DNA from 4 places in the Methylobacterium sp. Leaf111 genome. Region 1 is predicted to be linked to each of the others. Evidence: riboswitches for the same ligand, from Rfam matches in the RefSeq annotation. Region 1 holds a riboswitch; each other region holds the start of a gene.

Region 1 (5,744 bases):
CCGATGCGGGTGCGGGACCTCGTCGCCCTCGGCCGGCTGCCGCACCGGCGCGCCTTCGGCCGCCTCGACGCGTCCGACCATGCCGCGGTCGCGCGGGCCATGGCCCGGACCGACACGGCGCAATTCGCCGACCGCATCGAACCGACCCTGTCGACGGGCGAGCGGATGCGCGTGCTGCTCGCCCGGGCGCTCGCCGTCGAGGCCGAGTGGCTCTTGGCCGACGAACCCATCACCGCCCTGGACCCGGCCCACCAGCTTGACGCCATGGTGCTGCTGAGAAGCGTGGCTTCCGCCGGGACCGGGGTCGTTGCCGTGCTGCATGATCTCTCGCTGGCCGCCCGGTTCTGCGACCGGATCGTGGTTCTCGGCGCGGGACGTCTCGCCGCCGATGGGCCTCCGGGTGCCGCCCTGACGGACCGTGTGCTCGCCGACGTGTTCGGCGTCACGGTCCGGCGCGGGGCCGCGCCCGATGGAACGCCCTACATCCTGCCCTGGAGCCGTTCAGGGCCTCAACCGGAGGATACCGATGCAGCCTTCTCCCAACGGTCCTGATGCCGTCGTGACCCTCCTGCGCGAGGCGCTGTCCGATCCGGGCACGGCCTGGAGCCTCGGAAGCTTCGGCGCCATCGCCGAGTTCATGCGCGATCCGGAGGAGGCCGTCCTGCCCCTTCCGGACGAGCGCCTGGGAATGGCGACCGCGCGCGGGGCCATCGCCCTGACCCCGAGCTCCGACCTACGGCCCGTCGCATACGAGACCGCGGTGGCCTCGGGCTGGAACCACGCGCTCGCCCTCTGCCTGCCGGAGGCGACCTGCGGGATGAACCGCAGGACCGTGGTGACGGAGCTCGGGCCGGACAGGGAGGCCGCCCGGGTCGAGGACCGGGACGGTATCCTGTTCGATCTCGGCCTCGGGCTTTCGGCCGTCGATGCCTGCGTGCGTGCGCGCGACCCGGAGGCAATCGCACGGCTGCGGGCCGGAACCGGCATGCCGCTGTTCGACCACGCCAATCCCATCGGGCCACATCTCGTGGCCATGAGCCCGCACCGGGTGTTCCTGGCGCGGATCGGACGAGTGGAAGTCTACGCTCCCATACCCGGTCCCGGCGGTACCAGCCCGGAAGGGCCGCACACGCACGTGCTGCCCAAGCTTCTGCGCAGCGGCCGGACGCATGCGGCCACGACGCCGATCCCGGCCGGCTGGGTCCCATGCGCCGGCCTTCATCCAGCCCACCCCTACAAGGACATGATGGGCGAGCGCATCGCCTTCGATGCCGAACGCTACGAAGCGTTCCAGGCGTTGCTCGACCGTTGGGGTGACCCGGAACTCGTGGCGATTAAGCGCAGCGAGCCCGAGACGCCAGGGGGCACCGTGTCGAGCCGTCATGCCCAGGGCGCGCGACGCGTCGCCGAGGCTCAGGGGCGCTACCTACGCGGGGAGATCATCGAGGCATCGGTCGGCGACGACGAGGATGCCGAGGCGACGGCCTGATCGTGACGTCGTCCGTACCCGGCATGGATCGTGAGGGCCGATCCCGGCGGGTGGTCGGCCTGATCGGCTGCCCGGGCTCGGGCAAGACGACCTACGCCCGCCGCTTCGATCCCCTCGACGGCTGGGTCCACCTGACACTTGACGACTTCCGGCAGGCCCTCTGGCCACCGGACCGGCAGGTCTACTGGCAACTCCGGCAGGGCTCCCATGACGATGCGGCCCGGGACGTCCTGCACCGGGTCAAGGAGGCGGCCCTGGAGGCCGCCCTGGCGCACGGCTTCAGCGTCGTGCTGGCGGACACCCATCTCACCAGGCCCGTGTTCGAGCGCGAACTCGGGATTGTGGCCCGTCACGGGCTCGTCGTGGCGTGGAAGGTGTTCGACGTGCCGTGGGAGGTCCTGACGGCCCGCAACGAGGAGCGCGGTCGCATCGATCCCTCGCACCGCCAGCCCGAGGCCGTTCTTCGGTTCACCTACGAGGCCTTCAGGGCGCCCGATGCCTGGTGGCGCACCCTGCCGCCCGAGCAGGTCGAGATCCTGGCCTGGCCGGGCGAATGACAGGTTCCTGCGGACAAGTGTCGCCGGCAGGGCACAACGTCCGATCCATCGCTCGCGGTCCGTTGACGGGCCAGGGGCTGCGCATGCTACCCCGACCGTGACGGTTCCTCCCCGGAGGATCAAAAGGGAACGCGGTGAGGGTCTTGGCCCGATGCCGCGGCTGCCCCCGCAACTGTGAGCGGCGAGCCCTTCACCACCGACGTCACTGAGCCACCTCGCTCGGGAAGACGGTGAAGGGCGACGACCCGCGAGCCAGGAGACCTGCCGTCAGTCGTGGTCACACGCGAAACGCGCTGGGCGGGGTGCCCCGGCGGGTGCGGGAGCCTGCGCGTCGCGTGTGCTTCGGCTTCGTTCGCGGTGACGTGCCACTGCCGAGGCCGTCCGCTTTGTCCCGTCGTCCATCGAATCCGTTTTGGCTCACACTGGCCCTGTCCTGCGCGATCCCCACCGCCGTCGCGGCCCAGGGAGCGCGCTCTGGAGAGACCGCCGTCGTGCTTGATGCGCTCTCCGTCGAGGGGACCTACACGGCCGCGCCGACCTATCGTGTGCCCGAGCTCTACAGCGGTACCAAGACGGTGACGCCGCGACGGGACGTCCCGCAGCAGGTCGACGTGGTGCCCCGGGAGGTCCTGGTCGACACCGCCGCTACCAGGGTCGAGCGCGCCCTCGACTACGTGCCCGGCGTCGGCAAGCAGAACGACTTCGGCGCCCAGAACCTCGCCCTGTACTCGGTGCGGGGCTTCGCCACGCAGGACATCTTCTTCAACGGCTTCAATGTTGCCCGCGGCTACAACGGCGCGCCCGACACCCAGAACGTCCAGTCCATCGAGGTGCTGAAGGGCCCAGCCGGTGCCCTCTATGGTCGTAGCGACCCGGGCGGGACCGTCAACATCCTGACCAAGCAGCCGGTGGCGCGTCCCTTCGTCGAGATGGGCACGCTGTTCGGCAGCTTCGGAACCGCGCGAACCACGGTCGATGCCGGCGGCGCGCTGAGCGGGGACGGCAGCGTGCTCTACCGTTTCAACGGCGCTCTTGCCCGCCAGGACAGCTTTCGCGACTTCGTCGACGGCGACCGGGTGCTCCTGGCGCCGGTGGTGAGCTGGCAGGTCACCCCCGACACCAAGATCACGTTCGAGGCGCAGTACCTGCGCAACCGCCAGACCTTCGACCGGGGCACCGTCGCGGTGAACAATCGTCTCGGCCTCGTTCCGCGCTCGCGGTTCTTCGGCGAGCCAGGCGACGATTCCGTATCGGAGGCCGGCATCCTGCAGGTCCGGTTGGAGCACGCCTTCAACGCCGACTGGCAGCTGCGGGTCGCTACCCATCTCAACACCGGCAGCCTCACCGGCCTGCAGACCGGCGCGACCGGGATCCTAGACGACGGGCGTACGCTCCTGCGGGAGTTCCGCCAGCACGACTTCACCTGGGGCGTCGCCATCGGCCAGGCCGAACTCGTCGGCCGCTTCGAGACCGGGCCCTTCGCCCACACCCTGCTGCTCGGCCTGGAGCACGAACGCTACAACAGCACCGAGAACCTGCAGCGCTCGACTCCGCGCCTCGACCCGTTCGCCATCGACTTGTTCAACCCGGTCTACGGCCAGCCCAAGCCCCCCTTCACGCGCCGCTACAGCGCCAGCGAGAATGTCGGGAACACTGCGGTCTACCTTCAGGACCAGATCGCGCTGAGCCCCGAGTGGAAGCTGCTGATCGGCAACCGGACTGACTTCTACAACCAGACCTTCCGCGACAAGGTCGCGAACGAGCGGACCGAGCAGGACCGCACCGGGTTCTCGCCCCGCGCCGGGCTCGTCTACCAGCCGCTGTCGTTCCTGGCGCTCTACGGCAACGTCGCCGCCTCGTTCCGCCCCAACACTGGCTTCGACAGCGCGTCCCGGCCCTTCGCGCCCGAGACCGGGTTCGCCTACGAGGTCGGGGCCAAGCTCGACCTGTTCGATGGCCTCAGCGTCACGGCGGCCGCCTTCCACATCGAGAAGCAGAACGTGCTGACCACCGACCCAGCGGACTTCTTCTTCCAGATCGCCGCCGGCGCCGTGCGCAGCGAGGGCTTCGACGTCAGCCTCGTCGGGCAGGTCACGCCGGAGTTCCGGGTGATCGGGGGCTACGCCTTCATCGACGCGGCGGTCACCCGTGACGAGGTCCTAAGAGTCGGCTCGCCGCTCCTCAACATCCCGCGCCACTCTGGCAGCCTACTCGGCATCTACGAGGTCCAGGCGGGCAATTGGAAGGGCTTTGGCTTTGGAGGAGGCTTTCGAGCGGTCGGATCGCGCCTCGGCGACAGCGGCAACGAGCGCTTCCGCCTGCCGGGCTACGTCCTGACGGACGCGCTGGCCTACTACCGCTACGAGAACCTGCGCTTCGGGATCAACATCGACAACATTTTCGACGAGGCCTACTACGAGCGTTCCTACAACAGCTTTTGGGTCGGCGTCGGCGAGCCGAGGCGGGTCACCGTCAGCATGACGGCGCGGTTCTGATGGGCGTGCATCCGGGAATGCCGGGGGCGTCGACGGAGGGATCGGCCACGACCGCACGCATCGCCTCCGTCGACGCCCTGCGCGGGCTGGTGATGGTGCTGATGCTCCTCGACCACCTGCGGGAGACCTGGTTCCTGCACGTGCCCGTGGCTGACCCGGTCGATGCCCGGACCACCCTGCCGGCCGTGGCCCTGGCCCGGCTCGTCGTCAGCCTATGCGCGCCTACCTTCATCGCGTTGACCGGCGTGGCTGCGTACTTGTTCGGTACCCGGCACACGCTGGCGGAGACACGGGCCTACCTGCTGAAGCGTGGGCTCGTGCTGATGGCGCTGGAGGTCCTCTACCTGTCGGAGCTGTACTGGGGCGTGGCCAGTCCGACGCTCTGGCTGCAGGTCATCTGGTGCATCGGCGTCTGCATGATCGTCCTGGCGGCACTGGTCGACCTTCCATGCCCTGTCCTCCTCGCGGTCGGACTGCTGATCGTCTGCGGCCACAACCTCCTCGACCCGATCCACATCCAGCCTGCCCAACCGTTTTTTGCGGTCTGGGCGATGCTGCACCAGCGCGACGTCATCGCGCTGCCGTTCGGGCTGGTCGCCAAGACGACCTATCCGGTGCTCCCATGGATCGGCGTGATCGTGCTCGGCTACGCGGTCGGCCCGTGGTTCCTACCCGGCATAAAGACACGCATCCGCGAGCGCCGGTTCCTGGTCCTCGGCTGCGGGATGCTCGTCGCCTTCTTGGTCCTGCGTCTGGCGTACGGCTACGGCGACAAGCCCTGGTTCGTCGTTGAGGGCGACGCGCTTCGAACCACGATAAGCTTCGTCTCGCTCACGAAGTATCCCCCCTCGCTGCTATTCCTGCTGCTGACGCTTGGGATCGGGGCGCTGCTCCTCGTCGCGCTTGAACGAATGCGCGACGCCCCAGTCGTCGCGGCTTTGGCGGTGTTTGGCGGTGCGCCGATGTTCTTCTACCTGCTCCACCTGACGATCCTGCGGCTCCTGTATCACGGTGCCGCCGCCATCTGGGGGCCGACGCAGGGCAGCGTGTTCGGCGTGGGGAACTATGGCTGGGTGCTGGCCTGGTACGTTGGGCTGGTCGTACCCTTGTACTGGCCGACAGCATGGTTCTCGCGCTTCAAGGCGGCACGTCGCGATATCGCCTGGCTCAAGTATCTCTAGCGGAGGAAATCTGACGGATGGA
Region 2 (5,744 bases), on a different contig from region 1:
CGCAGCATCTCCACGGTGTTCTGCGGGTCGGCGAAGCGCTCCAGCCCGCGCTCGCGCACGGGATTGAACACCACGACCTTCGCGCCGCGCTGGGCCGCCCGCCGCAGGTCGCCGAGCATGCGCGGATGGTTGGTGCCGGGGTTCTGCCCAACGACGAAGATCGCGTCGGCTTTCTCGAAATCCTCCAGCAGCACGGTGCCCTTGCCGACGCCGATGGCCGCCTGGAGGGCGATGCCGCTGGCCTCGTGGCACATGTTGGAGCAGTCGGGGAAGTTGTTGGTGCCGTAGTGCCGGGCGAAGAGCTGGTAGACGTAGGCGGCTTCGTTCGAGGCGCGGCCCGAGGTGTAGAACTCGGCCTGGTCCGGGTGGTCGAGCCCGCGCAGGGTGGCGCCGATTTCCGCGAAGGCGGCGTCCCAGGTCGTGGCGACGTAGCGGTCGCTGGCCGCGTCGTAGCGCATCGGATGCGTCAGGCGGCCCTCGCCCTCCAGGGCGTAGTCGGTCCAGCCGCGCAGCGCGCTCACGGTGTGCTTGGCGAAGAACTTCGGCGGCGTGCGCTTGTCGGTGGCCTCCCAGGACACCGCCTTCACGCCGTTCTCGCAGAACTCGAACGAGGACCCGTGCGCCGGATCGCCCCAGGCGCAGCCGGGACAGTCGAAGCCGTCGGGCTGGTTGGCTTTCAGCATCGCGCGCGCACCCGACAGGGGCGCCCGGCTTCCCAGCAGGTGCTTGCCGCAACTTTTCAGGGCCCCCCAGCCGCCAGCCGCGGAGGAGCGCTTCGGGGTCGCGACCGGATGATCCATGACGGGGTCCTGAGGGGCAGGGCTCGCATGGCCGACGATCGGCCGCGAAGCGGAGCAGTCTCGCCCCAGCGATATCGCGATGCACAGTGCGCGCTCAATCGCGCGAAAACGCAGGCCAGTCATGCCGTTAGGGGTCCCATGCGTTTTTTGCAGAGCCGATGAAGACCGGGTTAAAACCGTTCAAGGCCGCAATGCGGACAATCGGGACCTTCCTCTCCGGCCCCGGTCCCTGGCGGACGGCGGGTCGATCGCCTAACCCTCGGGCCGGATCGGCCGCTGGAAAGCGGGGAAGACGGGAGCGGGGGAGATGCGGACGCCGGTGAGGATCTTCGCGGCGGCGGCCGTCGGCCTCGCGGTCGGCCTCGCGTTGATGGCGCATGACCGGCAGATCGGCGCCGAATGGGCCGTGTCGGCCGAGCAGATCGCCGACGCGCAGGCCTACGGCAAGCCCGGCGTGGAGCTTCCGCCGGGCCACATGGTGACCGCGCCCCAGCGCAGCGAGGGCGCGGAGCGCCTTCCCCTGAAATGGATCCTCCTCGGCCTCGCGGCCGGTGGCGCCGTCCTGGCCGGCACGGGCCGCCGGCGCGCGCCGGCGCGGAAACCGGATGACCGACCCTGACGCCCGACGCCTGTCGCCTGCCGGGCACACCCGCCCGAAAACCCCGCGTGGCCATTGACGCCGTCGCCGCGTGTCGGGCTTCCTGGCGTCGGACGGTTCCTCCCCGGAGGATCAAAAGGGAACGCGGTGAGGAATTTTGCTCCAACGCCGCGGCTGCCCCCGCAACTGTAAGCGGCGAGTTCCTCATCAGCACGTCACTGGGTGTCTCGACATCTGGGAAGACGATGAGAGGGCGGTGACCCGCGAGCCAGGAGACCTGCCGTCAGTCGTGGTCACACGCGAAACGCATCGGGCGGGGTGTCCTGGTGGGTGTCGGGGCGGATGCCGTGCGGCATCCGGGCCGGCCTCGTTCGCGGTGACGTGCCACAGACGTCGCCCGAGGTCCCATGTCGTCCTCCCGTTCTCGATCGTTTCCCCGTTCACGGCCCACCGCCCGATCCTGGCTCCTCGGCGCCTGCGCCGGTTTCCTGCCCTACGGCGCCGGGATTCCGGACGCGTTCGCCGAGACTGCGCAGGCGGACCTCGCCGAATTGTCCGTGACCGCCGAGGCCCCGGCCAGCGGTGGCCGCGGGCCAGCCGCCCATGCGGGATTCGTCGGCGGCGTCACCGGCATCGGCGGCGGCCTCCGCAGCGTCGATGCGGCGAGCGCCGGCGTGATCTCGGGGGCGGCACTCAACAGCCGGCCGATCACCCGGCCCGGCGAGGCGCTCGAGAGCGTGCCCGGCCTCATCGTCACCCAGCATTCCGGGGAGGGGAAGGCCAACCAGTTCTTCCTGCGCGGGTTCAACCTCGACCACGGCACCGACATCGCGCTTCACGTGGACGGCATGCCGGTGAACATGCGCACCCACGCTCACGGCCAGGGCTATGCCGACCTGAATTTCCTGATCCCGGAACTCGTCGGCGCGGTCGAATTCCACAAGGGACCCTACTTCGTCCGCGACGGCGACTTCGCCTCTGCCGGCTCGGTGCGGATCGACTATCTCGACACGGTCGCGCGCAACCTCGCGCTGACGTCGCTCGGCAGCTTCGGCTACAAGCGCGCCCTCAGCATCGCCTCCGCGCCCCTCGGCGAAGGCCACCTGCTCGTGGCCGGCGAGGCCCAGACCTATGACGGCCCCTGGGACGTGCCCGACCGCCTCGCCAAGCTGAACGCCGTCGTCCGCTACAGCCAGGGCACGGCCCTCGACGGCTTCGCGCTGACCGGCATGGCCTACTGGGCCAAGTGGAACGCCACCAACCAGATCCCGGAGCGCGCCGTGGCGGAGGGGATCATCGGCCGCTTCGGCTCCCTGAATCCCACGGACGGTGGCGACACCGGCCGCTTCTCCCTCTCGGGCCGCTGGAGCCGGACGAGCGACGCCGGCATCACCCGGGCGAGCGGCTACGTCATCCGCTACGGCATGAACCTGTTCAACGACTTCACCTACTTCCTCAACGATCCGGTGAACGGCGACCAGTTCCGCCAGCGCGACAGCCGGGTGCTCGGCGGCGGCGAGGTCAGCCACACCGTCGAGGGCACCCTGTTCGGCTTGGCCGTGGAGAACGAGATCGGCCTCCAGACCCGCACCGACGCCATCCGGGTCGGCCTGTTCAACACCACGGCGCGGCAAACCCGCTCGACCGTGCTCGATGACCGGGTGCTGGAGGCGAGCGCGGCCCTCTACGTCGAGAGCCGGATGCGCTGGACCGACTGGCTGCGCACCAGCGTCGGCGTGCGCGCCGACGGGTTCTCCGCCGATGTCCGCTCGGACACGCCGGCCAATTCCGGCACGGCCCGGGACGGGATCGTCAACCCGAAGCTCGGCCTCGTGCTGGGACCCTGGTTCGACACCGAGGTGTTCGTGAATTACGGGGGCGGCTTCCACTCGAACGATGCCCGCGGCGTCACCGCGACGGTGGATCCGGCGAGCCCGCTCTTCAACATCAGCCGCTCGCCCTTCCTCGTGCCTTCGACGGGCTCGGAGATCGGCCTGCGCAACCGCAGCCTCGCCGGGCTGGAGACGGCGGTGACGCTGTTCCAGCTCGACTTCGCCTCCGAGAACCTGTTCCAGGGCGACAGCGGCACCACCGAGCCGAGCCGTCCCACCCGCCGCTTCGGCGTCGAATGGACCAACCGCTACGCAGTGACGCCCTGGCTTTCCCTGGAGGGGGACCTGACGGTGACGAATGCCCGCTTCGCGGATCACGACCCCGTCGGCAACCGGGTCCCGGAGGCGCCCACCACCATTGCCTCGGCCGGTTTCACCTTCGGCGAGGGGCCGGGCTGGTTCGGAGCGATGCGCCTGCGCTACTTCGGGCCGCGGCCGCTGATCGAGGACAATTCGGTGCGCTCGCGCCCGACGGCGCTGGTCAACGGGCGGGTCGGCTACAACTTCGACAACGGAATCAGCCTGTCCCTCGACGTGTTGAACCTGACCAACGCCCAGGCCGATCAGATCACCTACTTCTACACCTCCCGTTTGCCCGGCGAGGCGGCGGACGGCGTCGCGGACCGGCACTTCCACCCCGTCGAGCCGACGGCGGTACGCCTGACCCTGGCGGGGCGGTTCTAGATCACATGCCGGGTGAAAGTCTGTGAGATGACTTTGCCATGTTGACGAAGCGTGGAACCACAGCTTACGCGGCTGTCATGCGTACTTGGCGGCCAGATTGGGGATTCTGCCGTGCGGTCATCGCCCTGACCGTCCTCTACGCGCTTTGCCTGCAGGCGTTGCTGGGCTCCATGGCGCCCGTGCCCCAGCTGAGCTTCAACACCATCATCTGTGCCGAACACGCCGGAACGGACGCTCCGGCGGACGCGGCACTGCCCTGTCGTCATTCGTGCTGCACCCTGGTGCAAGCCGTCATGGTGCCCGTTCTGGTTCTCGCCTTCGTCGCCGTGCGCTGGTCGCCCGGCGATGCGGTGCTCCGCGCCTGGCGGACCGGAGACCCGGGAACCGCACGGGCGCCGCCCGATCCATCCGTCAGTCCCCGAGGTCCGCCGACCGCCTGATCGATCCGTTTGTCCCAGATCGCTCCGTGCCGGACCCCCAACCATGTCTCAGTCCCTCCAGGGTGACGCGACGGCCTTCCGCGCCGTCGTTTCTGCCCGCCCGATGCAGGATGCCGTCTATCGCGCCGTCTGGCGCTGGCACTTCTACGCCGGCCTGCTCTGCCTGCCCGTCCTGATCCTGCTCTCGGTCACCGGCTCGCTCTACCTGTTCAAGGACGAGGTCAACGCGACCCTGTTCGCGTACCGGACAAGGGTCGCCGTGCAGGCGAGCTCGCCCGTGGGTGTGGACGTCCTGCTGTTCAACGCCTCCGAGGCCGTGCCGACCGCCGTACCGGTCTCGTTGACCGAGCCCGCCGATCCGTCCGCCTCCGCGGTCGTGACGATGGCCGAGGGATCCCGCAGGATCCTGGTCTATCTCAACCCATACGACGGCTCGGTGCTGGACCGGGTCGCCCGGGACGACGAGTTCATGATGGTGGTGCGAGGCCTGCACAGCCTCGCCTACTTCGGACCGGTGGCCAACGGACTCATCGAGGTCGTGGCCGGGTTCACGATCATCCTGGTTCTGACGGGCTTCTATCTCTGGTGGCCGCGCCAGCAGGGCGGCGGGGTCGTGCGCCTCCGCGGCACGCCGCGCAGGCGCGTGTGGTGGCGCGACCTGCACGCCGTCACCGGCTTGGTCGCCGGGGCCGGAATCTTCTTCCTCGCCCTGACCGGGCTGCCCTGGTCGGCCTGGTGGGGCCAGCATCTGCGCACCTGGTCCAACGCGGCCGGCGTCGGGCAGCCCAGCGCCCTCTGGGCCAACAAGCCCGTGTCGACCGTGCCCATGCGGGAGATGCTCACCACCACCGGATGGGCCATGGAGGACGCTCCGCTTCCGACCTCGCAGCCGGCCGCCACCCCCACCATCGGGCTCGCGCGCGCCGTCGACATCCTGCGAGCCCTCAGGATGCCGCGCGGCTTCGAGGTCTCCCTGCCGTCGGGGGAGACCGGCGTCTACGCCGCGGCCGCCTACCCGAAGGACGTGACGGGGCAGCGGATGATCTCCCTCGACCAGTACACCGGCACGCCGCTGGTCGACGTCCGGTTCGCGGACCTTGGCGGGGTCGCCCGCGCCATCCAGTACGGCATCGGCCTCCACAAGGGCGAGCACTGGGGTCGAGCCAATCAGTTCGCGATGCTGGCCTTCTGCCTGGCGACCATCCTGCTCGCCGTGACCGCCGCGACGATGTGGTGGAAGCGGCGCCCCGCCGGTCGCCTCGGCGTACCACCGTGGCCACGCGACCGGCGTGTCGCGGCCGGCGTGACCCTGATCGTCCTCGTCCTCGGG
Region 3 (5,744 bases), on a different contig from region 1:
ATAGGGGCTCACCCCCGCGGCGTAGGGCCGGTACAGGCGCAGGCGCCAGATCCCCAGGGCGAGGCCGCTCAGCACCCCGGCGGTGGCGAGGCCGGAGACCCACAGCACGGTGCCGCGCCAGAGTTCGCCCCGCGCCCGCAGGGGCGTGGGGTAGAACCAGTGCGGGATCGCCCCGAGCCAGTTCCACAGGCGCTCCCGGCGGGTGGTGTCGAGGACGACCGCGCCCGTGCGGGCCGAGACGTAGAGCTCGGTGCCGGCCGCGTCCCCGAGCGCCACCACGTGGAAGGGGCGCACCGGGTCGTAGCGGTCGCGCACCGTCCATGGGTCGCGGGTCACCGCCCGCACGGTGGCGCCCTCGCCGAACGACGCCCGGGCGGCCGCCCCGTCGATCTCGCCCAGGGCCTGCCCGGTCTCGGCCGAGACCACGTGCCGGGCGTCGTCGCGGGTGGTGACCTGATAGACCGGCGCCCCGCCCCGCATGGACAGGCTGAGGCCGCCGGGGGCCGGGTCGAGCCCGGCCCGGGCCAGGGCCGCGTCCGGGCCGAGGAGGACCCGGTCCCAGGCGAGGGGCGCGAGGCGGGACAGGCGCTCGGCCTCCTTCAGGGCCGGAAACGCCACGTAGAGCATCACCAGCCCCGACAGCACCCAGGCGGCGAGGAACAGCCCCGTGGCGATGCCGAGCCAGCGGTGGCCGAGGATCAGCCCGCGCTTCAGGGGCTTCAGGAAGGCCCGTTTCGGAGAGGCCCGCATCAGAACCGGACGCTGTAGGCGACCTCGACGGAGCGAGGCCGGCCCAGCAGCCAGTTGGTGCCGACCCCGTTCACCGCGTTGCCGCTGATCGCGTAGATCGTGTCGAACAGGTTGTAGGCGCGCAGCGACAGGCGCGAATCCGGCGTGACCTGGTGGTCGAGCCCGGCATTGACCAGGGTGTAGGCCGGGCGCTTCGCCTGGTTGCCGAAGTCGCTGAAGGTCTCGCCCACGTGCTGCAGGCCGACCCGGGCCTCCCAGGCCGGGGCGAAGGCGTAAGTGACCCAGAGGTTGCCGACGCGCTCCGGCACGTCGATGGGCTGGCGCCCGGCATAGGACACCACCGCCCCGCCGACCGCCTGGTCGAAGGTGTCGTACTGGGCGTGCAGCAGCGCCAGGTTGGCGTCGATGCGCCAGGCCTCGGAGAGGTGCAGGCTCAGGGCCGCCTCGACGCCGAGGGAGGATTGCTGCCCGACCTGGGTCGAGAGCGTCGGCTGGCCCGGTACCGCCGAGATCAGGTTGTCCTTGACGATGCGGTAGCCGGCCAGCGTCCACTCGGCCCGGCCGTCCCAGGCCACGCCCTTGGCGCCGACCTCCACCTGCTCGCCGGTGGAGAGCCGGAAGTTGGCGAGACTCTGCGACAGGGAGATCAGGCTGCCCACCGGATCGGTGGCGGTGGCGTACTGGGCATAGAGCGCCAGCAGCGGCGTCGGGTTGTAGACGGCGCCGAAGCGGTAGCTCAGCGCCCGGAAGTCGCGGTCGAAGGTGTTGCCGGTGACGAGGTCGGTCCGCTGCAGCACCGGCGCGTCGTAGCGCACGCCGGCCAGGAGCGAGACCTGGTCGGACAGGATCAGGCGGTTCTCGGCGAAGACCGAGGCCTGGCGCGTGCTGGTGGCGTAGGCGGGCCGGGCGCGGCCCTCGGCCGGGAACAGGCCCGGGTCGTAGGCGAAGGGATCGACGCTGGTGGTGGTGTCGAAGTAGAAGTTGTTGGTGTGCCGGAAGGCGATGTGGTTCACGTCGAACCCGGCCAGGAATTCGTTGCGGAAGCCGAACAGGGTGCCGCGGAAGGTGGCGTCGAGGCGATTCCCGATCTGCTCCTGCTGGTGGTAGATCTCGAGGTAGTCGGAGCGGTCGATCCGGCCGGTGCCGCGGTTGAAGGCGTATTGCTCCACGTCCCGCCACTGGCGCCGGCTCTGGAGCCGGTAGGCGGTGTTGCGGACCGTGACGTCGGCGCTCGGCGTCCACTCGGCGCGCAGTTGCGTCCAGTTGTCGGTCCAGAGGATCTGGGCGTCGCGGACGTTGTAGTTGTTGAACCGGAGGGCGTCGCGGATGCGCCCGTCGACGAGGGGCGTGCCCCAGTAGCGGGCCGGCTCCTGATAGCCGAAATCATGGCTCAGGGTGACGGCGAGGTCCGGCGTCGCCTGCAGGGTCAGGGCGCCCGAGACCGCGAGGTTGCGGAAGCTCCCGTCCGGGGCGATCCAGCCCTCGGCCCGGTTGCCGCTGATGTTGAGGCGGTAGGCGAGCGCCTCCCCGATCGGGCCGCCGGAATCCAGGGCCAGACGCGCCAGACCGTCCGAGCCGACCGCCGCGCGGGCCTCGTTGAGGGGCGTGAAGACCGGCTTCTTGGTGACGACATTGATCACGCCGCCGATGGCGCCGTCGCCGTAGAGCACGGAGGCCGGCCCGCGCAGCACCTCGATGCGCTCGACGTTCCAGGTGTCGAACGGGAAGGTGACGGTGCCGGCGCCCACGAACAGGCGGGTGCCGTCGTAGAGCTGCTGGATCGAGTTCGGGCCGGAAAAGCCCCGGGCCGTGAAGGCGCCGTTGCCGTTGCCCGGCGCCGCCACCGTGGTGATGCCGGTGGCGTTCTGGGTGACGGCCTCCGCCACCGTGTTCTGGCCGCGCAGCCGCGTGGTCTCGCCCGCGATCACGTCGACGCTGGCGGGGGTCTCCAGGGCCGTCAGGCCGAGGCGGCTGGCGCTGCGGCCGGGGCTGCGCAGGTTGAGCCCCTCGGCGGGCGCCGGGCCGCCCCGCCCGGAGCCCGCGACCTCCAGGGTATCCAGGGTGACGGCCGGGGGGACCTCCCGGGTCTCGGCCTCGGCGGAGATCGGCAGCAGGCCGCCGAGCAGGGCCGCCAGGGGCAGGACGTGTCGCGACGGCAAGGTCGGGCCTTGCCGCGACCCGCGCGCGTTCGCGGTTCGGGACGGGATGGGGGCGACGGGCATAGGGTAACGGGATGTGGGGTAACTGGACGTGGGGCAACCGGACATGGGGCAACCGAACAAGGGCGCGGGCATCGGTCGGGGCCGACCTGCCGTCTCCGCTAGACTGAATGTTATAACATTACAATTGGCAAGCGGGGCCCGGGGCCGGCGTGTCCGCGGCGCAGCCGTCACCGGGCCGCGCGGGGCGGCCGGAGGGAGCATGCGGGAGCAAGACTTGCGGGCGAGGACGGGCATCGACGGGACGGCTGACGCGACGAGTCGCGCGGAGTGGCACGTCACCGCGAAGAGGTCGGTCCGTTCGCGGCAAGCGAACGCCCCGACACCCACCAGGACACCCCGCCCGATGCGTTTCGCGTGTGACCACGACTGACGGCAGGTCTCCTGGCTCGCGGGTCACCGCCCTCCCATCGTCTTCCCAGGCCCGGGTCCTGACGGACCGTTCACCCAGTGACGTGTTGATGAGGAGCTCGCCGCTTACAGTTGCGGGGGCAGCCGCGGCCTCGGGCTCTCGCCCTCACCGCGTTCCCTTTTGATCCTCGTTAAAGAGGAACCGTCGCGGGTAAGCTAGGCCGTTTCCGGCGCCGCCGTCAAATCCCCCGGGGTTCGGCAGCCTGCCCTGCGAACGGGGCGACCGGGGCAGCCTCGCGCGGATCGGGGGACAAATCCCGCCGTGGAGCGTTGGCCCCGCAGGGAGAACCGGGCTGTGACGCTGTGACCGAGACTGAAGGAGCAGAGAGCACGATGTCCGAGGATGGGATCACTTTCGAGCGGATCCGCGAGCGCGCCCATGAGATCTGGGAGCGCAACCACCGCCCCGAGGGGTTCGAGGTCGAGTTCTGGCTGATGGCCGAGCGGGAGCTGCGGGCCGAGCGCGCCCGCAACGCCCCGAAGTCGGCCGCACAGGCGCAGGAGGACGCCGCCTGTCCCTGACGGCGCCGGGGACGGGCTCGGGGGCGGGTCGCCTCAGCCGCTCGCCGCCACCGCGTCGTGGTCCGCGAACAGGATCGCGTGGGTGAACGGGCCGTCGACGCGAATCGGGGCCCGGACGAGGGCCTTGACGGGGACGTCGCGGACGGCCGCCCAGGCGCGGTAGCAATTCGGTGGGATCCGTCCCCGTCCGGTCTCCAGCTGCGAGAGGACAGTGTCGTATTCGGCCCCGACCACAGTGGCGAGCGGGTGCCGGCATAGGCCGCGCGCCGCGCGCAGGGGCTTCAGGAAGCGACCGCCCTCCCGGCCCGGTTCCGACACCCCCGCCGAATCCGGGCGTTGGCGGTGAGCAGACACGTGGGACATCCCTCCTCAAACAGCATGGGGAGGGCGCGATCACGGCAGTACCGCAAATCCCTCGGAGAGCAGGACCCGGGCGCCTGATCGGAGGGCGCAGGCCCGGCCGGCGCCGCCGCGACGCCGCGGGCGGGGGCGCCGTTCGACGCGCCTGATCCGGCGGCGACCGCCGGGCTAGTCGGAAACAGTCCGGACTGCGCCGTGATCCGTGGATCGGGACTTTCCGTTCGGGAACGCTCCGTTCCCGCGTCGCCTGCGCCCGCACCGGATGTGCCGCGCGCCGTGAGGGCGCGGGCGACGCGGTCGGTGCTGAGCGACGGCTTAGCGCGCGATACGGCCCGTGCGGGCGACGGCGATCGCCTTCGGGTTCTTCATCGAGCGGTTGCTGGAGAAAACCAACGATCCCGAACCGCGTGTCGACGGGCCCGCGATCCCGCCGCGGCGGGCCGCCTTCGGCCGCGCCGTGCACGGGGTCTCGACCCTCACGATCCTGGGGCTGAGGTTCGGACTGACTCTAGCCTGGGTCGTCTTCCTGTGTTGGGTCGCTCACGGAGTGCTAAGGTTGATAATGGACTAACGACCGCAGTGCAGCTGAAATTGTGCAAAGCACAAAAGTGCTGTTTATTTCCGCTTGTGTCCTCTCAATACCTAGGTAGTCTACCTTCCGGTGTCGTTGGTGCGCAAATGCTTCTGATCTGTTTTGCCTCGCTCGGAGCTGCCGCAAGCCAGGCCGTGCGCCTGCCGGGTCTTCTGGTGATCGTATCGCTGATGGCGGTGGCGATCGGTATCGAGGGGGCCCTGGAGCAGCGTGCCCTCGCGATCGTCCTGACCGATGCGATCTGGATGCTCGTGGCGGTGGAGGCGTCCTATGTCGCGGCCTCGCTGCTCTGGACGTCCGAGGCCTCGCCCGCCGAACCCCGGAAGGCGTGAACCTTCGGGGCGTCCGGCTGAGCCGGCGCGCCCTACCGGAACGGGGGCTCGGGCTTGAGCAGATAGCGGGCGACGATCGTGCCGCCCAGCGCGCCGAGGAGCGCGCCCGATCCGCTGGCCATAGCGTCGATGACCTGCGCGGTCCGGCCGGGCACCCAGCGCTGGCCGATCTCCATGACGACCCCCAGGACGGTGAGCGGCACGCCGATCCGCCACCAGCGCAGCGCGGCACCGTATCCGAGGACGAACAGGCCGGCGGTCCCGCCATACGCGATGGCGTGCTCGACCTGACCCAGCAGGGAGGTGCGCGCCTCCCAATCCCGCGGAATCCAGGAGAGCCAGACCAGGGTTCCCACGCTCAGCCAGGCCGCCGCGCGGACGAGCCTTGAAAGGGCGGTCAGACGTGGCGACATACGTGTTCCGAACCTTTCCGATCTGTCCCCTACCCCCACGGGCCGTCCCCGGGGCGGGCGCCGGGGGCGACGGGACCCTGCCGCCGGCCGGCGCCGACGCGGGCGCGCGTTTTTCCCGATGGAGTCCGGTGCCGCTGCGCCCCTA
Region 4 (5,744 bases), on a different contig from region 1:
CGGCCCGGTGGTGTCGCCCACATGCATCTCGTAGCCCGAGAACGGCACGCCGTCCGGCTGGCTCGTGCCGGTCACGGCGGCCAGATGCTTCACCGGCGTCATCACGGTCTCGACGTCGAGGAGCCCGAGACCCGGCACGGAGCGGGGCGCACCCTCGATGCCGTGCGGGTCGTCGATGCGCCGGCCGAGCATCTGGTAGCCGCCGCACAGCCCGAGCACCCGCCCGCCGCGCCGGACATGGGCGCGCAGGTCGATGTCCCAGCCCTCCGCGCGAAAGGCGTCGAGGTCGTCGATGGTGGTCTTCGAGCCCGGCAGGAGCACGAGGTCGGCCACCGGGATCGGCTCGCCCGGGCGCACCAGCACCACCGCCACGTCGGGCTCGGCCCGAAGCGGGTCGAGGTCGTCGAAATTGGCGATGCGCGGCAGCACCGGCACGGCAACGACCCTGCGCCGGGCCGATCCGGTGTCCGAGCCCGCGAGGCCGAGGGCGTCCTCCGCCGGCAGGCGCGCCGCGTCGGGAAAGTGCGGGATCAGCCCGAAGCTCGGCCAGCCGGTCGCCTGCGCGATGGTGGCCATGCCGTCGGCGAACAGGCTGGGATCGCCGCGGAAGCGGTTGACGAGGAAGCCCCGGATCATCGCGGCGTCCTCCGGGTCGATCACCGCCTTGGTGCCCACGAGGCTGGCGATGACGCCGCCCCGGTCGATGTCGCCGAGCAGGATCACCGGCGTGCCGGTGGCGCGGGCGAATCCCATATTCGCGATGTCGCCGGCCCGCAGGTTGACCTCGGACGCCGAGCCCGCCCCCTCCACCACCACGAGGTCGGCTTGCGCCTTCAGGTACGAGAAGCTCTCCAGCACGGAGGCGAGGAGACGCGGCTTCCAGGCCTGATAGTCCCGCGCCCTGGCGGTGCCGACCATGCGGCCCTGGACCACGACCTGGCTGCCGGTCTCGCTCTGGGGCTTCAGCAGCACCGGGTTCATGTGCACCGATAGCGCCACCCCCGCCGCCCGCGCCTGCAACGCCTGGGCCCGCCCGATCTCGCCGCCATCGGCGGTGACGGCGGCATTGTTCGACATGTTCTGCGGCTTGAAGGGCCGCACGGCGAGCCCGCGCCGCGCGAAGACCCGGCACAGCCCGGCCACGATCAGCGACTTGCCGACATCCGAGCCGGTGCCCTGGATCATGAGGGCGTGGGTCATGGCTGCGGCCCGTCCGACGGGGATGCGGCGCAGGCCGGATCGGCGGGCCGCGCGGCGCGACGAAAGGCCAGGATGGCGGCCCCGTAGGTCTCGACCACCTCCGAGAACGGCACGCGCTCCGCCGTGAACAGCACGGCCCGGTGCCGGAACAGATGGTCGGGAATCGCGAGGTCGCCGCAGGTCGACGCCGGGGGCGGCGCCTGCTCCCACCCTTGCGGCAGGGGCTGCCACAGGAGTTCCGCCCCGATGGTCTGCCGCGTCGTGCCGAGGGCCTGGACCGCCCGGCCGAACGGCGTGTCGGTGGTCTCGAGCAGGCGGTTCATCTCCGGGGTCAGGCGCTCGGGCACGTACCAGTTGTCCGCCTCCGACAGGACGTGGTCGCCGCAGGCGAGCCGCACCTGACGGTAGCGGAGGACGGTGTCGGGGCCGGCATTCAGGCGCCGGCGCGTCTCCTCCGAGGCGGGCTTGTCCGCGCCGCGCTGCCGATTCGCCGCGAGCCGCGGCGTCGCGGCCATGCCGTGCTCGGTGCACCAGCCTTCGAGGGTCGCGGTGGCGGAGCGGCTGGCGAGCAGCCGGGCGTTCAGGCCCTCCACCACCGCCAGGGCCTCGACGCGGCCGAGATAGCTGGCCGGCCAGGCCGGCGCGGTTTCAGCGTAGGCCGGATGGATGCCCGACAGGACAAGGAGCCCGACCGGGCCGAGGACGAAGCGCATCAGAATTCGATGCCCACCTGCGCCTTCACCCCGGCGGCGAAGTGATGCTTCACGACCGCCATCTCGGTGACGAGGTCGGCGGCCTCGATCAGGGCCGGCTTGGCGTTGCGGCCGGTGACCACGACGTGGAGGTCCGGTCGGCGCGCCCGGAAGGCCGCCACCACGGCCTCGAGATCCAAGTAGTCGTAGCGCAGGGCGATGTTGAGCTCGTCCAGCACCACGAGGCGGATCGTCGGATCGGCCATGAGGTCGAGGGCCTTGGCCCAGGCGTGCTCGGCGGCGGCGATGTCGCGGGCCTTGTCCTGGGTTTCCCAGGTGAAGCCCTCGCCGAGGGTGTGCCAGTCGATCCGGTCGCCGAAGGCCGTGAGGGCGTGCTTCTCGCCGGTGTCCCAGGCACCCTTGATGAACTGCACCACGCCGACGCGCCAGCCGTGGCCCAGCGCCCGCAGCATCAGCCCGAGGGCCGCCGTGGTCTTGCCCTTCCCCGGCCCGGTGTTGACGATGAGGAGCCCCTTCTCAATCGTCTTCTCCGCCACCTCGGCATCCTGGACGGCCTTGCGCTTCTCCATCTTTTCGCGATGGCGGTCGGCGTCGGTCATGGGGTGGCTCCGGGTTGGGGTTTCACGATCAGGGGCAGGCCCGCCACCGTGAGGACGACGCGGTCCGCCTGGGCCGCGAGGCGCTGGTGCAGGCGCCCCGCCGCATCGCGGAAACGGCGGGCCAGCGCGTTGTCCGGCACGATCCCGAGGCCGACCTCGTTGCCCACCAGGACCACCGGGCCGGAGGCCGCCGCGCAGGCCGCGAGCAGCGCGGCGGTGGCGGCGTCCACGTCGGCCTCCGCCAGGATCAGGTTGGTGAGCCAGAGGGTGAGGCAATCGACCAGCACCGGCCCGGTCGCGGCGGCGACCGCCTCGGGCAGGGCGAGCGGCACGTCCTGCGTGATCCAGCCGTCCGGGCGGCGGGCGCGGTGGAGCGCGATGCGCTCGCGCATCTCGTCGTCCCAGGCCTGGGCGGTGGCGAGGTAGAGCCAGGGCCGAGGCTGCGCCTCGATCAGCCCCTCGGCATGGGCGCTCTTGCCGGAGCGCGCGCCGCCGAGCACGAGGGTCAGTCTGGGTGGAGGATGCGGCATGCGGCCTGCTGTGCCCGAAATCGAGGTCCCGGGTCAAAGGCGGGAATCCGATCCGGGCCGCGTTGTCAGCAGATCGGCAACCGCGTAGAAGCGTGGACCGGACGGTGCCCCGGCGACGGGGTGAAAAGGGAATGCGGTGAGGGGGCGACCTCGAAACCGCAGCTGCCCCCGCAACTGTGAGCGGAGACGGGACTGCCATCAGCCACTGGAGCGATCCGGGAAGGCGGCAGGACCAGCGACCCGCGAGCCAGGAGACCTGCCGTCCTCCCGCTCGATGCTTGACGGCCGCCGGCGGGGCGGCCAGGAGATGAACCCGATGTCGACCAACACCCTCGTCCTGACCGGCACCCGCACCAACGAGCGCCTCGGCGCCGTGCTCGTGGCCGCCTTCCTCGGCCTCGGCCTCGTGTTCATGGCAGGCTTCGCCCCCGCGATGGCGCTGCACAACGCGGCGCACGACTTCCGCCACAGCCAGAACTTCCCCTGCCACTGAGCGTCTCCGCTTAAGGCAGACAATCCCATGATCATCCGGCTCGTGTCGGCGGCCCTGGTCGCCGGCTTCCTCGCGGCCGTCGTCGCGACGGGCCTGCAGCTCGCACTCACCTCGCCGCTCATCATCGCGGCCGAGCGCTACGAGACGCAGGCCTCCGCCGCCCCCGTTCGGCCGACCCCCGCCTCGCTGATCGTCCGCGTCCATGGCGGTCACGATCACGGCACCAAGGATCCCTCGGTGGCGGGCGGCGAGGTCGCGCCCGACTGGCAGCCCGGCCCCGGCCTGCCGCGCATGGCCTTCACCGCGCTCGCCACCCTGGTGGGCGGCGTCGGCTACGCGTTCCTGCTCGGTGCCGTGCTCCTGGCCTGCAACCGCGAGCCCAGCCCCGAGACCGGCCTGCGCTTCGCCATCGGCGGCTTCCTCGCGGTGGCGCTGGCCCCCGCCCTCGGCCTCGCGCCGGAACTCCCCGGGATGGAGGCCGCGCCGCTGGCCGACCGCCAGTTCTGGTGGGTGATGACCGCCGCGGCCACCGCCATGGGGCTCTACCTCATCGCGATCCGGCGGGCGCCGATCACCATCGCGGGCGGCATCGTGCTCCTCGTCGCGCCCCATCTCGCGGGTGCGCCGGAGGCGAGCCACGCCGCCTCGAACCTGCCGGCCTCCTACGCCGCGCAGTTCGCGGCGCGCTCGCTGGGCATCGCCTTCGTGTTCTGGGCGGTGATCGGGCTGGCCTATGGCTGGGCCTGGGGGCTGTTCGGCAAGACCCGGCCGACCCACGCGCGGCCGACCCATGCCTGACCACATGCCCAACCCGCGGCCTGACACGGACCACGCCGCCGTCACCCTCTACGTCTGCGCCACCTGCCGGACGGCCGGCGACGCCTCGGAGCCGCGGGCTGGCGCCCGCCTGCTCGCCGCGCTTCAGGACGCCGTGAGCGCCGGCGGCCACCCGGGCATCACGGTCGAGAGCGTCGAATGCCTCTCGGTCTGCAAGCGCCCCTGCACGGTGGCGGTGGCCTCGCAAGGCCGCTGGACCTACGTCTACGGCGATCTCGACCCGGTCGCGTCGGCCGGCACCATCCTGGACGGCGTGGCGCTCTATGCCGAGACGCCGGACGGCATCGTGCCGTGGAAGGCCCGGCCGCAGGAATTCCGCAAGGGCGTCGTCGCCCGCCTTCCCCCATTCCCGCCGCCCGTCGCGGCGCCCCCCCTTCCGGACGCCGCCGAATGACCCTCGTCGCCAAGATCCCCTGCACCATCGTCACGGGCTTCCTCGGGGCCGGCAAGACCACCCTGGTGCGCCACCTCGTGGAGAACGCGAACGGCCGGCGCCTCGCCATCATCGTCAACGAGTTCGGCGACATCGGCTTCGACGGCTCGTTCCTGGCCGCCTGCGGCATCGAGGGCTGCGGCGACGAGGACATCGTCGAGCTCGCCAACGGCTGCATCTGCTGCACCGTGGCCGACGATTTCGTGCCGGCCCTGAACAAGCTCCTCGACCGGGCCGATCCGCCCGAGCACATCCTGATCGAGACCTCGGGCCTCGCCCTACCCAAACCCCTGGTCCAGGCCTTCCAGTGGCCGGCGATCCGCTCGCGGGTGACGGTGGACGGCGTGGTCGCGGTCATCGACGGCCCGGCCGTGGCCGCCGGCTTCTTCGCCGACGATCCGGCGGCGCTCGCCGCCCAGCGCGCTGACGACGCAAGCGTCGACCACGACAATCCCCTCGAGGAGGTGTTCGAGGACCAGCTCCTCTGCGCCGACCTCGTGGTGATGAACAAGGCCGACCTCCTCGACGAGGCCGGGCGCGCCAAGGTCCGGGCCGAGGTCACCGAACACCTGCCCCGCGCGGTGAAGATGGTGGAGGCCGAGCACGGCCGCCTCGACCCGCGCGTGATCCTGGGGATCCAGGCGGCGGCCGAGGACGACCTCGACGCGCGTCCCTCCCACCACGGCGAGGGCGAGGACCACGACCACGACGACTTCGATTCGGTGGCGCTGCCGGTGGCGGCCACGGCCTCGGCCGAGGACCTGGCCATCCGCGTCGCCCGCGCCGCTGAGACGGAGGGCGTGCTGCGCATCAAGGGCTTCGCCGAGGTTACCGGCAAGCCGATGCGCCTCGTGGTCCAGGGCGTCGGTGCCCGCATCGCCCACCATTACGACCGCCCCTGGAAGTCCAGCGAGCTCCGCGACGGCCGCCTCGTGGTGA

The links. A riboswitch is a leader RNA that binds a small molecule or an ion and turns the genes downstream of it on or off. The one in region 1 is predicted to bind cobalamin.
Region 2: linked by a shared signal. The riboswitch ahead of ASF41_RS15445 (TonB-dependent receptor) and the one ahead of ASF41_RS11265 (TonB-dependent siderophore receptor) in region 1 are both predicted to bind cobalamin.
Region 3: linked by a shared signal. The riboswitch ahead of ASF41_RS05725 (TonB-dependent siderophore receptor) and the one ahead of ASF41_RS11265 (TonB-dependent siderophore receptor) in region 1 are both predicted to bind cobalamin.
Region 4: linked by a shared signal. The riboswitch ahead of ASF41_RS03475 (CbtB-domain containing protein) and the one ahead of ASF41_RS11265 (TonB-dependent siderophore receptor) in region 1 are both predicted to bind cobalamin.

The regions. Positions count from the first base shown of each region.
Region 1 covers NZ_LMNE01000015.1:25,232-30,975, reverse strand. The annotation lists gene ASF41_RS11280 (ABC transporter ATP-binding protein) at 1-552, shown strand, start outside; gene ASF41_RS11275 (DUF6925 family protein) at 527-1,489, shown strand; gene ASF41_RS11270 (AAA family ATPase) at 1,513-2,046, shown strand; cobalamin riboswitch at 2,131-2,330, shown strand; gene ASF41_RS11265 (TonB-dependent siderophore receptor) at 2,622-4,541, shown strand; gene ASF41_RS11260 (DUF1624 domain-containing protein) at 4,541-5,722, shown strand.
Region 2 covers NZ_LMNE01000034.1:73,083-78,826, reverse strand. The annotation lists gene ASF41_RS15455 (FdhF/YdeP family oxidoreductase) at 1-800, opposite strand, end outside; gene ASF41_RS15450 (hypothetical protein) at 1,108-1,419, shown strand; cobalamin riboswitch at 1,496-1,698, shown strand; gene ASF41_RS15445 (TonB-dependent receptor) at 1,806-3,974, shown strand; gene ASF41_RS15440 (hypothetical protein) at 4,013-4,414, shown strand; gene ASF41_RS15435 (PepSY domain-containing protein) at 4,458-5,744, shown strand, end outside.
Region 3 covers NZ_LMNE01000004.1:20,121-25,864, reverse strand. The annotation lists gene ASF41_RS05730 (peptidase) at 1-750, opposite strand, end outside; gene ASF41_RS05725 (TonB-dependent siderophore receptor) at 750-2,972, opposite strand; cobalamin riboswitch at 3,326-3,542, opposite strand; gene ASF41_RS05720 (DUF2934 domain-containing protein) at 3,714-3,902, shown strand; gene ASF41_RS05715 (XRE family transcriptional regulator) at 3,936-4,220, opposite strand; gene ASF41_RS05705 (hypothetical protein) at 4,941-5,186, shown strand; gene ASF41_RS05700 (hypothetical protein) at 5,219-5,599, opposite strand; gene ASF41_RS26425 (hypothetical protein) at 5,742-5,744, opposite strand, start outside.
Region 4 covers NZ_LMNE01000001.1:784,341-790,084, forward strand. The annotation lists gene ASF41_RS03455 (cobyric acid synthase) at 1-1,200, opposite strand, end outside; gene ASF41_RS03460 (hypothetical protein) at 1,197-1,913, opposite strand; gene cobO (cob(I)yrinic acid a,c-diamide adenosyltransferase) at 1,913-2,512, opposite strand; gene cobU (bifunctional adenosylcobinamide kinase/adenosylcobinamide-phosphate guanylyltransferase) at 2,509-3,042, opposite strand; cobalamin riboswitch at 3,128-3,321, shown strand; gene ASF41_RS03475 (CbtB-domain containing protein) at 3,359-3,535, shown strand; gene ASF41_RS03480 (CbtA family protein) at 3,563-4,333, shown strand; gene ASF41_RS03485 (DUF1636 domain-containing protein) at 4,326-4,766, shown strand; gene cobW (cobalamin biosynthesis protein CobW) at 4,763-5,744, shown strand, end outside.